DNA from 3 places in the Streptomyces sp. JK94 genome. Region 2 is predicted to be linked to each of the others. Evidence: riboswitches for the same ligand, from Rfam matches in the RefSeq annotation. Region 2 holds a riboswitch; each other region holds the start of a gene.
What was found. Region 2 has a riboswitch for cyclic di-AMP ahead of ACVV2G_RS23250 (M23 family metallopeptidase). Riboswitches for the same ligand answer to the same signal wherever they lie in the genome.
Positions count from the first base shown of each region.

Region 1: linked by a shared signal. The riboswitch ahead of ACVV2G_RS24335 (M23 family metallopeptidase) and the one ahead of ACVV2G_RS23250 (M23 family metallopeptidase) in region 2 are both predicted to bind cyclic di-AMP.
Region 3: linked by a shared signal. The riboswitch ahead of ACVV2G_RS06645 (M23 family metallopeptidase) and the one ahead of ACVV2G_RS23250 (M23 family metallopeptidase) in region 2 are both predicted to bind cyclic di-AMP.

Region 1 is NZ_JBSICH010000029.1:22,180-26,963, reverse strand. It holds gene ACVV2G_RS24350 (carboxymuconolactone decarboxylase family protein) at 1-104, shown strand, start outside; gene ACVV2G_RS24345 (TetR/AcrR family transcriptional regulator) at 110-730, shown strand; gene ACVV2G_RS24340 (SGNH/GDSL hydrolase family protein) at 854-1,639, opposite strand; gene ACVV2G_RS24335 (M23 family metallopeptidase) at 1,878-2,834, opposite strand; cyclic di-AMP (ydaO/yuaA leader) riboswitch at 2,837-2,996, opposite strand; gene ACVV2G_RS24330 (tyrosine-protein phosphatase) at 3,420-4,217, shown strand; gene ACVV2G_RS24325 (DUF6126 family protein) at 4,227-4,349, opposite strand; gene ACVV2G_RS24320 (helix-turn-helix domain-containing protein) at 4,346-4,784, opposite strand, start outside.
Region 2 is NZ_JBSICH010000026.1:109,234-114,017, reverse strand. It holds gene ACVV2G_RS23265 (bifunctional acetate--CoA ligase family protein/GNAT family N-acetyltransferase) at 1-394, opposite strand, end outside; gene ACVV2G_RS23260 (HPr family phosphocarrier protein) at 596-877, shown strand; gene ACVV2G_RS23255 (GntR family transcriptional regulator) at 1,016-1,711, opposite strand; gene ACVV2G_RS23250 (M23 family metallopeptidase) at 1,912-2,676, opposite strand; cyclic di-AMP (ydaO/yuaA leader) riboswitch at 2,689-2,853, opposite strand; gene ACVV2G_RS23245 (M16 family metallopeptidase) at 3,045-4,433, opposite strand; gene ACVV2G_RS23240 (M16 family metallopeptidase) at 4,430-4,784, opposite strand, start outside.
Region 3 is NZ_JBSICH010000007.1:16,808-21,591, reverse strand. It holds gene ACVV2G_RS06660 (dihydrofolate reductase family protein) at 1-926, shown strand, start outside; tRNA gene ACVV2G_RS06655 (tRNA-Met) at 982-1,055, shown strand; gene ACVV2G_RS06650 (PP2C family protein-serine/threonine phosphatase) at 1,221-2,408, shown strand; cyclic di-AMP (ydaO/yuaA leader) riboswitch at 2,666-2,823, shown strand; gene ACVV2G_RS06645 (M23 family metallopeptidase) at 2,834-3,868, shown strand; gene ACVV2G_RS06640 (PrsW family intramembrane metalloprotease) at 4,143-4,784, opposite strand, start outside.

The DNA of each region.
Region 1 (4,784 bases), on a different contig from region 2:
ACCTGCCCGGCCCGGGGCGCCCGGGTGGGGCCGACGCCGCCGCGGGCTGGGCGGCCGGTCCCGGAAGCGGCCGTCACCGCACGTCCGGGGCCTGTATAGGGTGACGGGCGTGGGGAGAGTCCGGTTGAGTGTGGCGGAGCGGCGCGCGGAGCTGTTGCGCGCGGCCATCGAGCAGATATCGGCGCGAGGGGTCGCCGCGTTGCGGATCTCCGACGTCGCCGCCGCGCTCGGGGTCAGCAACGCCCTGGTGCTCTATCACTTCTCCACCAAGGAGAAGCTGGTCGCCGCCGCGTTCACCTACGCCGCCGAGGACGACCTCGCCCGCCTGGGCCGGCTGCTGGACCGCCGCACGTCGGCGTTGCGCCGGCTGCGGGCGGCCGTGCGGTGGTACGCCCCGACCGGACAGGCCAAGGGCTGGCGGCTGTGGATCGAGGGCTGGGCGGTGGCGCTGCGCGAGCCCGCGCTGCGGGAGGTCGCGCGGGAACTGGACCGCCAGTGGAAGGCGTCGATCGCCGAGGTCATCGCCGAAGGCGTGGCCGCCGGGGAGTTCCGGTGCTCCGCGCCCGAGGAGGCGGCACTGCGCCTGACCGCGCTGCTCGACGGGCTGGCCGTACAACTGACGTCGTACGGGGGCACGGTGTCTCGGGTCCGGGCCCAGAGGTGGATGGACGAGGCACTCGCCCGCGAACTGGGCCTCGAGCGGGAGGCGTTGACGGCGCCCCGTCGTTAGCCCTGCCCGCCCCGTACCCGACACGCCGTACGCCGTACCCGGCGCCCCGCACGCCGTGCCCGGCGCCCCGCGCACGCTCGTGGAGCGAACGGCGGCCGGCGGCCCGGCCGCCGTTCCCCGCCGTCAGGCCACCGTCGCGATCCGCCCCCTGATGTCGTCCGGCGACAGCGTCCCCTTGGCGATCACGTGGTCGCCCGAGGACTCGCCGCGCAGCCGGCGCCCGATCCACGGCACCAGGAACTCCCGGGCCCACTGCACGTCGTCGCGCCGGACGTCCAGGGTGCCGCGGGGCGGCAGCGGCGGCCAGGGCTGGTCCGGGTCGGCCGGGACGGGCAGGCCGAGGACCTGGCCCGCGCGCAGCGCCACGCGCGTGTGTCCCTCCGGTGACAGGTGCAGCCGGTCGGCGTCCCAGGCCCTGCGGTCCTGCACGGTCCTGAGCGACCACAGGTCGAGCACGGGGCAGCCGTAGCGGTCGGCGACGGCCCGCACGTGCCCGTTGTACGTGGCGATCTTGCCGCGCAGACGCCTGAGGACGGGCACCCCGCGGGTGTCGAAGCCGGTCGTCACGAGCACGGTGCCGGCCGCGGCGGTCAGCGCGGCCACCGCCCGCTCGAACCGCTCGGCCACCTCGTCGGGGTCGGTGCCGGGCCGGATGATGTCGTTGCCGCCCGCGCAGAACGAGACCAGGTCCGGCGCGAGTTCGACGGCTCGCGGCACCTGCTCCGCCACGATCCGGTCGAGCAGCCTGCCGCGTACGGCGAGGTTCGTGTAGGTGAAGTCGCCCTCGGGGCGCCGGTCCGCCAGCAGTACGGCGAACCGGTCGGCCCAGCCGACGAACGACCCGTCGGGGCCCCGGTCACCGACGCCTTCGGTGAAGCTGTCCCCCACCGCCACGTACGACCCGATCACTGCTCTGCTGTCACTCTTCGAATCGTCTGCCACATCGGCCCATGATTCACCCTGGAATGTGGCCTACGCGACCGTAGGAAAGGGTTGACGGGCGGTGAGAAACACCACGCCCGACGTGTTCGCCGATCCAGGAATACGCCGAAGGCCGGGACGTTCCCCGGGGCCGGAACGCGCCGAAGGCCGGACCCGGGGATCGGGGTCCGGCCTTCGGCGGCGCGAGGCCGCGCCAGCGTCCTCGTCAGAGGGAGACGCCGTGCGAACGCAGGTAGGCGATCGGGTCCACGTCCGAGCCGTAGTCCGCGGTGGTGCGGATCTCGAAGTGCAGGTGCGGACCGGTCACGTTGCCGGTGGCGCCCGAGAGGCCGACCTGCTGGCCCGCCGTCACGGACTGGCCCGCGGAGACGGAGAGCGAGGAGAGGTGGGCGTACTGGGCGTAGTAGCCGTCGGCGAGCTGGACGACGACCTGGTTGCCGTACGCGCCGCCCCAGCCGGCGGAGACGACGGTGCCCGCGCCGACGGCCTTGAGCGAGGTGCCGGTCGGGACGACGAAGTCCGTGCCGGTGTGGTAGCCGCTGGACCACATGCTGCCGGTCTGGTGGTACGGGGTGCCGACGCTGCCGCCGGGGACGGGGGACGTGTAGCCGCTGCTGGTGCCGGCGGACCGGGCGCTCGTGTTCGAGGAGTCCGAGGAGTCCGAGGAACTTGAGGAGCCCGAGGAGGAGGTCTTCGCGTCGCCCGAGGACTTCTCGGCCGGCGCGGCCTTCTCGGCGGCCGGCTTCTCGGCCTCGGCGGCGGAGGAGGACGGGGCCGACGACTTGGCGGCCTGTCCACCGATCGCGAGCTTCAGCCCTGGGTGGATCAGCGACGGGTCCGAACCGACGGCCTCGCGGTTGTCGGCGTAGAGCTTCTTCCAGCCGCCGTCGACGTCCTGGTCGTCGGCGATCTTCGAGAGGTAGTCACCGCTCTGCACGGTGTACGTCCGCGACTGCTCGCTCTTCGCGGTGCCGGCGGCCTTCTCGGCCGACGTCGCGGCGGACCGCACGGCCTGCTCGGAAACGGACTGCGCGGGAGCGGCGTGGGCCCCGGCGGCGCCCATCAGCGGCAGCGCGAGCGCGGCGCCACCGGTTCCGGCGACGGCGATGGTGCGGGTCAGGCGCATGGTCCTGGTACGGCGGTGCTTACCCTTCGCGGGCATGGTGATGTCCTCTCCGGCGCCTGCGAGGTGAGCTGTCGGGTGCGAGCTGGAGATGCCCGGCCGCGCCGAGACGCGGCTTAACCCCAAGCCGTTCCGGGAACCGGAACAGGCAGTTGTACCTGTGGGTCCCCCGCTCCTGCCGTGTACGGGTGGTGGATGAGTGCTGGCTCCGGTCGGCGGCAGGATTAGGCGTCCGCCCGGATCGGTGGTGAACGTAAGCGACCAGGACGCACACGGACAAGCGAGGGGTTCCGCGGACGGGTGTTCCTACCGGTCCTTTACGGGAATCACCGGTCACCCTCCGTCGATTCCCGAAGCTCCGTTTCGGGCAAACGTCCTTGAAAACCGGTTGGATTACGTGAACATGACGGACAACGCACCGTCACCGATATGACGCTGCTCACGCGCCGTCCCGCCAGCGCCTCTTACACCAGGGCGAGTTGTAACGAAGGCGCCATATCGGACGGATGACCCAGATGCCTCGGAGTCGGAGGTCCGTGCCGCCGAGGGCCCCGGACCGTGCCGTATCGTCGAGTGGTGCCCGTCGGCGAGCAGCGCCGACGGGGCGGAGTGGGAGGAGTCCCCGTGACGCAGCAGGTCCCGTCGACCGAACCCGAGCTGGCCGGCGTGCGCAACTTCCGTGACGTGGGCGGACTGCCGACCGTGGACGGACGGCGGGTGCGACCGGGGGTGCTGTTCCGCAGCGGGCACCTGGCGCACGCCACCGGTGAGGACGCCGCGTTCCTGGCCTCGCTGGGCCTGCACACGATCTTCGACTTCCGCAACGCGGCCGACCAGAAGCTCGAGGGCCCGGACGTCGAGCTGCCGGGCGTACGCAATGTGAACCTGCCGCTGAGCGACCCGGCCGACGGCGCCGAGTTCTGGAAGATGGTCCGCGACGGCGACCTGGACCAGCTGCGCGCGATCCTGGCCGACGGCAAGGCCGCCGACCGCATGATCGGCTCCTACCGCCTGATCATCACGGAGCGCACGGCGGAGCACTCGCGGGTGCTGCACGCGCTCGCCGAGGACAGCGTCCCCGCCCTGATGCACTGCGCGGCCGGCAAGGACCGCGCGGGCCTGTCGGTCGCGATCACCCTTCTCGCCCTCGGCGTCGAGCGTGAGGCCGTCGTCGAGGACTACCTGAAGTCGAACGCCACGCACCGCCGCTACAAGGTGCGCCGCAGCGGCTCCGCCGCCTCCGCCTACTCCCCCGAGGTCATGGAGCTGCTCAGTCCCCTGTTCGACGCGCGCGCCGAGTACCTCGCGGCGGCCTTCGAGACCGTCGAGCAGACCTGGGGAGGAGTCGACGCCTACCTGGAGAAGGGGCTGCGGATCACTCCGGCGACCCGGGAGCGGCTGCGCGAGCGGATGCTCGACTGAGGCGTACGCTCACCTGCTGTTGGCCCCCACCTCGAAGAGCAGGTAGATGAAACCCGCGAAGAGGTGCCCCACGACGAGGTAGATGAAGAGCCGCACCCACACGGCGCGCGGGAACTTGTCCTGCATGTTCATGACGTCTCTCCCGGGTCGGGGTGGGCCGGCCCGGCGGCCGGCCCCAGGCACAGCGCCGCCGTCGGGCTCTGCAGCAGGGTGTGGACGAAGAGGAGCTCGACCCCGTCGGCGTCCCGGGCGGCGATCCGGTGCGGGGTCAGCGAGTCGAAGTGCGCGCTGTCGCCCGGACCGAGCCGGTGCACGGTGTCCCCGAGGCGCAGCCGCAGCCGGCCCCGCAGCACGTGGAGCCACTCCTCGCCGGGGTGCACCCGCACGATGTCCCCCTGCGTGCCGTGCGGCACACGGACCCGCAGGGCCTGCATACCGCGGCCGGCGCCACCGGCCTGCCAGTACGTCCAGCCGCCCGCGAACGTCGGCTCCATGGCGTCGGCACGCACGACGGCGTCCCGGCCCCCGGCGGTCTCGCCGAGCAGTTCCGAGACGGTCGTGCCGTAG
Region 2 (4,784 bases):
GGAGCGCCGAGGCGACGCCGCGTCCCTGGTGGGCGTCCTGGACGAGGAAGGCGACCTCGGCCTCGTCCGCCGGTGCGGGAGCGGGTGTCCCGCCGGTGCCGATCCGGTCGTAGCGTACGGTGGCGACGAACTCGCCGCCGATGGTGGCCGCGAGTCCCACCCGGTCCACAAAGTCGTGGTGCGTGAAGCGGTGGACGTCCTTGGCGGACAGGCGAGGGTACGGCGCGAAGAAGCGGTAGTACTTCGACTCGTCGGAGACCTGCTCGTAGAAGCTGACCAGGCGCTCGGCGTCATCAACGGTGATGGGGCGGACGCGCGCGGTGCCGCCGTCGCGCAGCACCACGTCGGCTTCCCAGTGGGCGGGGTACTCGTGCCGGTCCGACGAGGTCTGCATGGGCCCCAGAGTACGGCTCGCGTACGACAGCGGCGCGGGGCAGTCTGTGGAGGACGGAAGGTCGGGCCGAGGCCGCGGTCCGACGGCCACACGGGGCGGCGCACAGCCGTCCCGGCACGCTTCACGATGTGGGAAACTGGTCTAGACAAGAGTGGTCTAGACAACATCAGACCCCCCTGAACACCTGAAGGGCAGCATCACATGGCTGAGCGCCGCGTCAACGTCGGCTGGGCCGAGGGTCTCCACGCCCGCCCCGCCTCCATCTTCGTCCGAGCCGCCACGGCCACAGGCGTCCCGGTCACGATCGCCAAGGCCGACGGTTCGCCCGTCAACGCGGCCTCCATGCTGGCCGTCCTGGGCCTCGGCGCCCAGGGTGGCGAGGAGATCGTGCTCGCCTCCGACGCCGAGGGCGCGGACGCCGCCCTGGACCGGCTGGCGAAGCTGGTCTCCGACGGTCTCGAGGAGCTTCCCGAGACCGTCTGACCGACGGCACCACCGGAAAGGCCCGCCCGGACACCGGGCGGGCCTTTCGTTTCACTTTTCCCCGGTAATCCATTCGCCTTTCACGGGCAGCGGAAAACAGCCCTCCCAATTCCCCTGTCCTTGTATACGGCGCACGTGTTAATGCCGCAGGCTCGGCATGTTTACGGCACGTTGCGGGTTCCTCACACGCTCCGCCCGTTCACCGCCGGAGGCGAAGCGCAGCCGGTGCGCCGGCGCCGACCGCTCGATGTGCAGCGTCATGAGCGCCCGCGCTCGCTCGCCGTCACCCCGGGCCACCGCGTCGACGATGGCGCCGTGCTCCGCCCAGCACCCCACCGGGTCGGCCGGAGCCTGCACGACGTACATCCAGGCGATCTTGTGCCGCAACTGGGTCAGCAGCGCCGCCAGGGAGGGACTGCCGGCGGTCTGGGCGAGGGTCTCGTGGAACCATCCGCCCAGCGAACGCAGGTCCTCGCCGCCCCCCTGCCTGGCGCGTTCCTGCCCCAGCCGCACCAGCCCGCGCAGGACCTTGAGGTGGGCCTCGGTGTGGCGCCGGGCGGCGCGGGAGGCACCGAGGGGTTCGAGGAGCATGCGGGTCTCCAGCAGGTCGGCCGCCTCCTGCTCGGTCGGTTCCGCGACGCACGCGCCCGCGTGCCGCCGGGTGACCACGAACCCCTCGGCCTCCAGTGTGCGCAGGGCCTCGCGGACGGGGACGCGGGAGACGCCGTAGCGGCGGGCCAGGAGTTCCTCGGTGAGGCGGCTGCCGCGCCCGTGGACACCGGAAACGATGTCGTCCCGGATCGCCGTGCACACCGAGTGCGCCGGAATACGCATGCCCGACCTCCGCCTTTATCCCCGTGAAACGTCGACGATTGACGTGTGTTCAGCGACTCTAGGCCAGTACAGCGGATATTCCGACGGGGAGGGGGATTTCATGGATACTTTTTGGACAGCGGCCCCGCCGGGACCGGTGGTGGAAATGCGAAAGCCCCGGCTCGGGGAGCCGGGGCTTTCGGATGCCGTACCGTCCGCCGTCAGACGTTCACGCCGTGGGAGCGGAGGTAGGCGACGGGGTCCATGTCCGAGCCGTACTCGGGGCTCGTACGGGCCTCGAAGTGCAGGTGCGGCCCGGTGACGTTGCCGGTGGCGCCGGAGAGGCCGATCTGCTGCCCGGGCTCGACCGCCTGACCGACCGAGACGCCGATGGACGACAGGTGGCCGTACTGCGTGTACGTGCCGTCGTGCATCCTGATCACGACCTGGTTGCCGTACGCCCCGCCCCAGCCGGCCTCGACGACGGTGCCGACGCCGACCGAGTGCACGGAGGTGCCGCTGGAGGCGTGGAAGTCGATGCCGGTGTGGCTGCCGGACGACCACAAGGAGCTGCCGGCCCGGTAGGCGGTGGAGACGTAGGAGGCGGTGATCGGCGACACGAAGGTGTTGAGGCGCTCGCGCTCCGCCTCGCGTGCGGCACGCTCCTTGGCCTCACGCGCCTCCTCGGCCGCCTCGGCAGCCCGCTCGCGTGCGGCTTCCTGGGCCGCCGCGCGGGCGGCGGCGTCCAGCGCGGCCTGCTTCTGCGCGGCGGCCTGGGCGTCGATCTCGTCCGCCACGGAGTCGCCGATGCTGATGACGGGGGTGAGCCCGGTCTGCTCGGCCTCGGGCTCGGCGGCGAGCGCCGGAGCCGCGAGGGTGCCGACGACGCCGGTGGTGGCGAGGGCGGCGACACCCGCCGCGCGGGTGGTGGTGCGGTGCATCCGGCCGGGGCGGCGGTGCTTCCCGGTGGCGCGCGTGAACGCCATGTAGAGGCTGGTCCTTTCCTTCCCTCTCGCCTACCGGGTTAGCTGACGGGTTCGGAGGTGGAAGGTCTCCTACGGACCCCCTCGCTGCACGCGCGGGCGCCCGATTCACCCCAGGGACTACGGTGGGTCCCCGGCTCCCCTGGCTCGCGCCGTACGGGGACTCGGCGATGACTGTCCGGTGCCGCGGGTGCGGCGCACTGCCTGACGAACAGCCCGGAAGACGCTAAACGCGGTTGTCTTCGAAGCTCAAACGCAACCGGTCTTTTGTAGCGCATGCCACAGGGCAGACAGGTAGCCTCTCCCTCAATTCGGACAAAGAAGCGGCCCTGGTGACGCTGGTTCACCAGGACCGCCACGCGCGCGTGCCGCTATTCGGCCGCCACCACGGTGACTTCACCGATGCCGAGGGCCTCGACGGGCTCCCTGATCTGCGCCGCGTCGCCGACGAGGATCGTCACCAGACGGTCCACCGGGAAGGCGTTCACGACCGCCGCCGTCGCCTCCACGGTGCCCGTCGCGGCGAGTTGGCGGTAGAGCGCGGCCTGGTAGTCGTCGGGCAGGTGCTGTTCGACCTGGTCGGCCAGCGTGCTCGCGACGGCCGCCGCCGTCTCGTACTTCAGCGGCGCCACGCCGACCAGGTTCTGCACGGCGACATCGCGCTCGGCGTCGGTGAGTCCCCCCTCCGCGAGCTTGCGCAGCACCGTCCACAGGTCCTCCAGGGCGGGGCCGGTGTTGGGGGTGTCGACGGAGCCGCTGATGGCGAGCATGGCGGCGCCCGTACCGTCGGGCGCGGAGCGCAGGACCTGACCGAACGCCCGTACGCCGTAGGTGTAGCCCTTCTCCTCGCGCAGGACGCGGTCCAGACGCGAGGTGAGGGTGCCGCCGAGGCAGTAGGTGCCGAGCACCTGAGCGGGCCACACGCGGTCGTGCCGGTCGGAGCCGGTGCGGCCGATCAGCAGCTGGGTCTGGACGGCGCCGGGGCGGTCCACGATGACCACCCGTCCCCTGTCGTCGGCGGTCACCGGGGGCACGGGGCGCGGCTCGGCGGCGGAGCCGGTCCACGCGCCCAGCGTCTCGCCGAGCAGCGCGTCGAGGTCCACACCGGTGAGGTCCCCGACGACCACGGCGGTGGCCGTGGCGGGCCGGACGTGCTTCTCGTAGAAGGCGCGCACGGCCGCGGAGTCGATGTTCGCGACCGTCTCCTCGGTGCCCTGGCGGGGGCGCGACATGCGCGTCCCGGCCGGGAACAGCTCCTTGGAGAGCTCCTTGGCGGCACGACGGGCGGGGTTGGCCAGCTCGTGCGGGATCTCGTCGAGCCGGTTGCGGACCAGCCGTTCCACCTCGCCGTCCGCGAACGCGGGCGCCCTGAGGGCGTCGGCGACCAGGCCGAGGGCCTTGGCGAGACGCGAGACGGGCACCTCCAGGCTCAGCCGGACGCCGGGGTGGTCGGCATGCGCGTCCAACGTGGCGCCGCAGCGCTCCAGCTCGGCGGCGAAGTCCTCGGCGGAGTGCTTGTCGGTGCCCTCGGAGAAGGCCCTCGCCATGATCGTGGCGACACCGTCGAGACCGGCGGGCTCGGCGTCCAGGGGCGCGTCGAGCAGCACCTCTACGGCGACGACCTGCTGGCCGGGGCGGTGGCAGCGCAGCACGGTCAGGCCGTTGCCGAGGCTGCCGCGCTCCGGTGCCGGGAACGCCCACGGCCTGGGCTCGCCGGCCTGCGGCTGCTGGTGGAATTCCATGGTGGCGAGCTCGGTCACTTGGCCGCCTCCTCGTTCTCGTCGGTGGCGTCGTCCGGGCCGGCGGCGGTCGCGTCGGCGGGTGCGGTGGGCTCGTAGACGAGCACCGCGCGGTTGTCGGGGCGCAGGCGGGCCTTGGCGATCTCCTGGACCTCCTCGGCCGTCACCTCCAGCACCCGCTGCACGGCGGTGAGGGCGAGCTGCGGGTCGCCGAACAGGACGGCGTACCGGCACAGTTCGTCGGCGCGGCCCGCTACCGTGCCCAGGCGGTCCAGCCACTCGCGCTCCAGCTGGGCCTGGGCGCGCTCCATCTCCTCGGCCGTGGGGCCCTCCTCGGCGAACCGGGCGAGCTCCTCGTCGATGGCGGCCTCG
Region 3 (4,784 bases), on a different contig from region 2:
GGGCGGCCCGGGTCGCGGCCGGGGAGGCGGAGTACCCGCTGAAGGCGACGGTCAGCGCCACCGGCGAGCTGGACCCGGCGGCGGCGTTCTGGCACACGGGAGGGGAGAAGGTGCTCCTCACCACGGACGAGGGGGCCCGGCATGCCCACGCGCTGGGGCTCGCCGCCGACGTCGTGCCGCTCGGTGCCGCGCTCGACTGGCGGGCGGCGCTGGAGTACCTGCACGACCGGCGAGGCGTACGGCGGCTCATGGTCGAGGGCGGCGGGACCGTGCACACCCAGCTGTTGCAGCAGGAACTCGCCGACGAACTCCAGCTCGTCCTCGCGCCGCTGTTCGTGGGGGATCCGGACGCGCCCCGGCTGTTCGGACCCGGCGCCTACCAGGGCGGGCGGCTGCGGCTGGTGGAGTCGCGGCGCATCGAGGACGTGGTGCTGACGCGGTACCTGCCCACCGCCCCCGGCACCGGTGACCGCGTCACCGCCGCCGACCGGCACTGGCTGGCGCTCGCCTGCGAGCTGGCCGAGCTGTGCCCGCCGTCCGGGACGGCGTTCAGTGTGGGGGCGGTCGTGGTCGCCGCCGACGGGAGCGAGCTGGCGCGGGGGCACTCGCGGGAGGGGAGCGACCCCGTCGTGCACGCCGAGGAGGCGGCGCTCGCGAAGGCCGACCCCGCCGACCCGCGGCTCGCGACCGCCACCGTCTACAGCAGCCTGGAGCCGTGCGCCCGCCGCGCCTCCCGGCCCGCGCCCTGCGCCCGGCTGATCCTCGACGCCGGGGTACGGCGCGTGGTCACGGCCTGGCGGGAGCCGGACACCTTCGTGCCGGGGGCGGACGGCAGCGGAGTGCTCGCCGCCGGGGGCGCCGTCGTCGTCGTACTGCCCGAGTACGAGCAGCGGGCGAAGGCGCCGAACCGCCATCTGGAGGGGTAGCGGGACACGGATGTGCATTCAGCCCCCCGGATGACGTACAGTGGAGACACAACGGCGCGGGGTGGAGCAGCTCGGTAGCTCGCTGGGCTCATAACCCAGAGGTCGCAGGTTCAAATCCTGTCCCCGCTACTGAAGACCGAAGGCCGGAATCCTTGAGGATTCCGGCCTTCGGTGCGTTCACCCGGTCGGCCCTCACGGCTCGCCGCCCGCCCCCGCTCCGGGAAACCTGGAGGCGGGACGACAAACGGCGCGGACGTTCGGGGTGGCGGGAGACGAGTGGTGCGGCCAGGTGACGTGGACGACGAGGGAGCGTACGCCAGGGCCGGCGGCCGGCTCCCCGGCGATCCCGTGCCCGACCCGGGCCTCGGACACCGGGCGCAGCCGGCGCCGTCCACCGGGACCGGGCGCCGGCGGCGGATACCGTACGGGCGGACCCTGGTGCGCCTGCTCCCCGTGCTGCTGATCGTCGTCGCCGTCCTGTACGACATCTTCACCCCGAGGTACTTCACGGCCGGTCCCCTCTACACGGCCGCGCCCCTGGTCGCCGCCCCGGTCTACTCACGGCGCGGTACGGCGCTCACCGGTGTCGCCGTGGTCGCCGCCGTCGTCGGGCTGCAACTGAGCAAGGGCGTCGCCCACTACGTGGACTCCCTCACCGAACTGATCACCATCGCGACGGTCGCCGCACTCGCCGTCCTCGTCAACGCCTTCGTCCGCCGCACCGGGGAGCGCCTCGTCACCGTCCGCGAGATCGCCGAGGCCGCCCAGCGCGCCGTGCTGCCCGAGCCCGCCGACCGGATCGGCGGCTTCGAGATCGCCGCCTGCTACGAGGCCGCGCAGGCGGACGCCTTCATCGGCGGCGACCTGTACGCGGTGCAGGACAGCTCACGGGGCGTGCGGCTCATCGTCGGGGACGTGCGCGGCAAGGGCATGGGCGCGGTGGCCGCCGTCGCCGTCGTGATCGGCGCCTTCCGGGAGGCCGCCGAGCAGGAGGCGAGCCTGGAAGCGGTGGCACAGCGCCTGGAGCGGGCGCTGGCGCGCGAGGGCACCCGGCGCGGCGGGCTGGACGCCTTCGAGGGGTTCACCACCGCCGTACTCGCCGAACTCCCGCACGGCGACGGGGTCGTCCGCATCGTCAACCGCGGTCACCCGCCCCCGCTGCTGCTGTACGCCGACGGCACCCTGCGCCCGCTGCCCGCCCGGGAGTCGGCGCTGCCGCTCGGCATGGGCGAGCTGGGCGTGTGGCCCGACCGGGCGCAGGAGGACGTCTTCCCCGGCGGGGCCACCCTGCTGCTGTACACCGACGGACTGTCGGAAGCCCGGGACGCCCGGGGCGAGTTCTACGATCCGCAGGAGCGGCTGGCCGGCTGCGCCTTCCGGCATCCGGGGGAACTGCTCGACGCCCTGGCCGAGGACGTGCGCCGGCACTCCGGGGGCGGGATGGCGGACGACATGGCGCTGCTCGCCGTACGGCGTCCCTGAGACGACGACCTTGATCGTTGTCACGAGCGGTGACGTGACGACCCCCCTCCGCGTAACAACTGACACACCATCAGAAACTCGTGGCGTGAAGGGGAATACCGAGGGCGGGTCAACTCGCCCGGTTTTCACCGGTCGTGAGGTGTACGTCACGGCCGGATCCGTTAACGATCAAGAGGAACGGCTTGGAATCCGAGCCCCGCGTCTATTAACGTTCGATAACGCAGCGCGGTCGTCCCAGCCGTCACAGAAGGCGGCTCCGTGCGCACGCGCCGAATCCCGCAAGGGAACCGGGGAACCACCACATTGGGGTGAATCGGGCGTATGACGCCGTGGAGACACGGCGGGTATACGCGCGTAGGAGACCTTCCTGCTCCGAACCCGTCAGCTAACCCGGTAGGCGAAAGGAAGGAAAGGAGTACGCCCACGTGGCGTCCAACCGGCCTGCCCCCGAGGCCCCGTTCGTGCCGAGCACGCACGACACCGACACCTTCGGTCACGACCGTCACCGCACCGAAGAGGGCCCTTGGGAGGAGTGGAATCCCACCGCGGAATCCATCCGCCCCGTCCGTGGCCGGCACCGCGTGGCCAAGCAGCGCGGCGGACTCGCCCGCAGCTCCACCGTCCTCGGCGTCGGTGTCATAGCCGCCGTCGGAGCGGGCGGCATGGCCAGCGCGCAGACCGGCAAGCCGCCGGTCTCGATCTCCATGCCGGACCTGCCCAACGTCGGTTCGCTCATCGCCGACGAGGAGGAGCCGGAGCCCGAGGGCTCCGCCACCCCGCTCAGCGGCATCGGCGCGACCGCGACCGCCGACACCGCGCAGGGCACCACCGACGCCGGTGAGACGCTGCGGGCCCGGATCATGGCGCAGGCCGAGCAGCAGCAGGCCCAGGTCGAGACCAAGGCCGCGGCCGAGGCCGCGGCAGCCGCCGAGAAGAAGGCGGCGGAAGCAGCCGCCAAGGCGGAGAAGGAGGCCGAGGCCGAGGCCGCCGCCGCCAAGAAGAAGGCGGAGGAGGAGGCCGCGAAGAAGGCCGAGGCCGAGCGGCTCGCGAAGCTGGCCGAGCAGTACACGCTGCCGACCTCCTCGTACACCATCTCCTCCAGCTTCGGCCAGGCCGGCGCCTACTGGTCCTCCGGCTACCACACCGGCCTCGACTTCGCCGCCCCCACGGGCACGCTGCTCAAGGCGGTCCACAGCGGCACCATCACGTCCGCCGGCTACGAGGGCTCGTACGGCTACAAGACGGTGCTCACCCTCGACGACGGCACGGAGATCTGGTACGCCCACCAGTCGTCCATCAGCGTCAGCGTCGGCCAGAAGGTCAACACCGGTGACGTCATCGGCCGCGTCGGCGCCACCGGCAACGTCACGGGCGCCCACCTCCACATGGAGGTCCACACCGCCGACGGCGGCGGGATCGACCCGATGGCCTGGCTGCAGAGCAAGGGCCTGACCCCCTGACCGGACCCTTTCACGGCCCCAAGGGCCCCCGGCGGTCCTGACGGCGACCCCCCGACGTCAGGGCTGCCGGTTCGCGCGTGCCGCACCCGCTTCCATGCCCCTGCGGACCCGCCGCGTTCGCTGACGCGGGACGCGACTTCTCCGCGGGCCGACGGCGGCCGTGGTGACGTCGTCCTCGCCACCGGGGCCGACCGGTCCTCCGAGTACCCGGGTCCGTCCGCCCTGAACATCGAGGACGGTCGTCGGCAGCCGAGGACGCCCTGGACGCGGAGGCCTACGGCCGGTAGGGGCCGGGCGGGGCGTACGGGAGGTACTGGGGGGTGGGGTACCACGCCGGAGCCAGGGGGGCGTGGCCGTAGGGGCCGTGGCCGGGGTACGGGCCGGGGCCGTACCCGGGCGGGCGCGGCACGGGCGGTGCCGTGGCCCGGGCCGCGTGGTCCAGGGCCGGGCGGGCCGCCCCGCGCCGGTGCCACAGGGCCTCCAGCAGCTCCCGCTCCCGTACGGCGAAGTCGGCGCCCGCCCCGCCCCGGCGCCCCCGTTGCCGCAGGAACGCCAGCGAGGTCGCGTACGCCTCGTACCGGGCCACCGCCCGTGCCGCCTCCTTCCCGGCGTACCGGCGGGCGTGCCGGCGGGCGATGCGGCGGGCGCGCATCGAACCGAGCGCGTACGGCTCCGCGGGCGACAGCCACCCGGCCAGGACGTACACGGGCAGCTCGGTGCGCACGGAGCGCAGTTCGCGTTGCCGGGCCCGGATCACCAGCCAGGTCAGCAGGCCGAAGGCCGGGACCATGAACGCCGCGTACACGGCGAAGAAGCCGTACTCGCCGAAGGCGGCCGAACCGTTCCACAGCGCGTGCGTGCCCATCGCGAGCAGCAGGCCGGTCAGGGGGAGCAGGGCACGGCGTGGGCGGTCGCG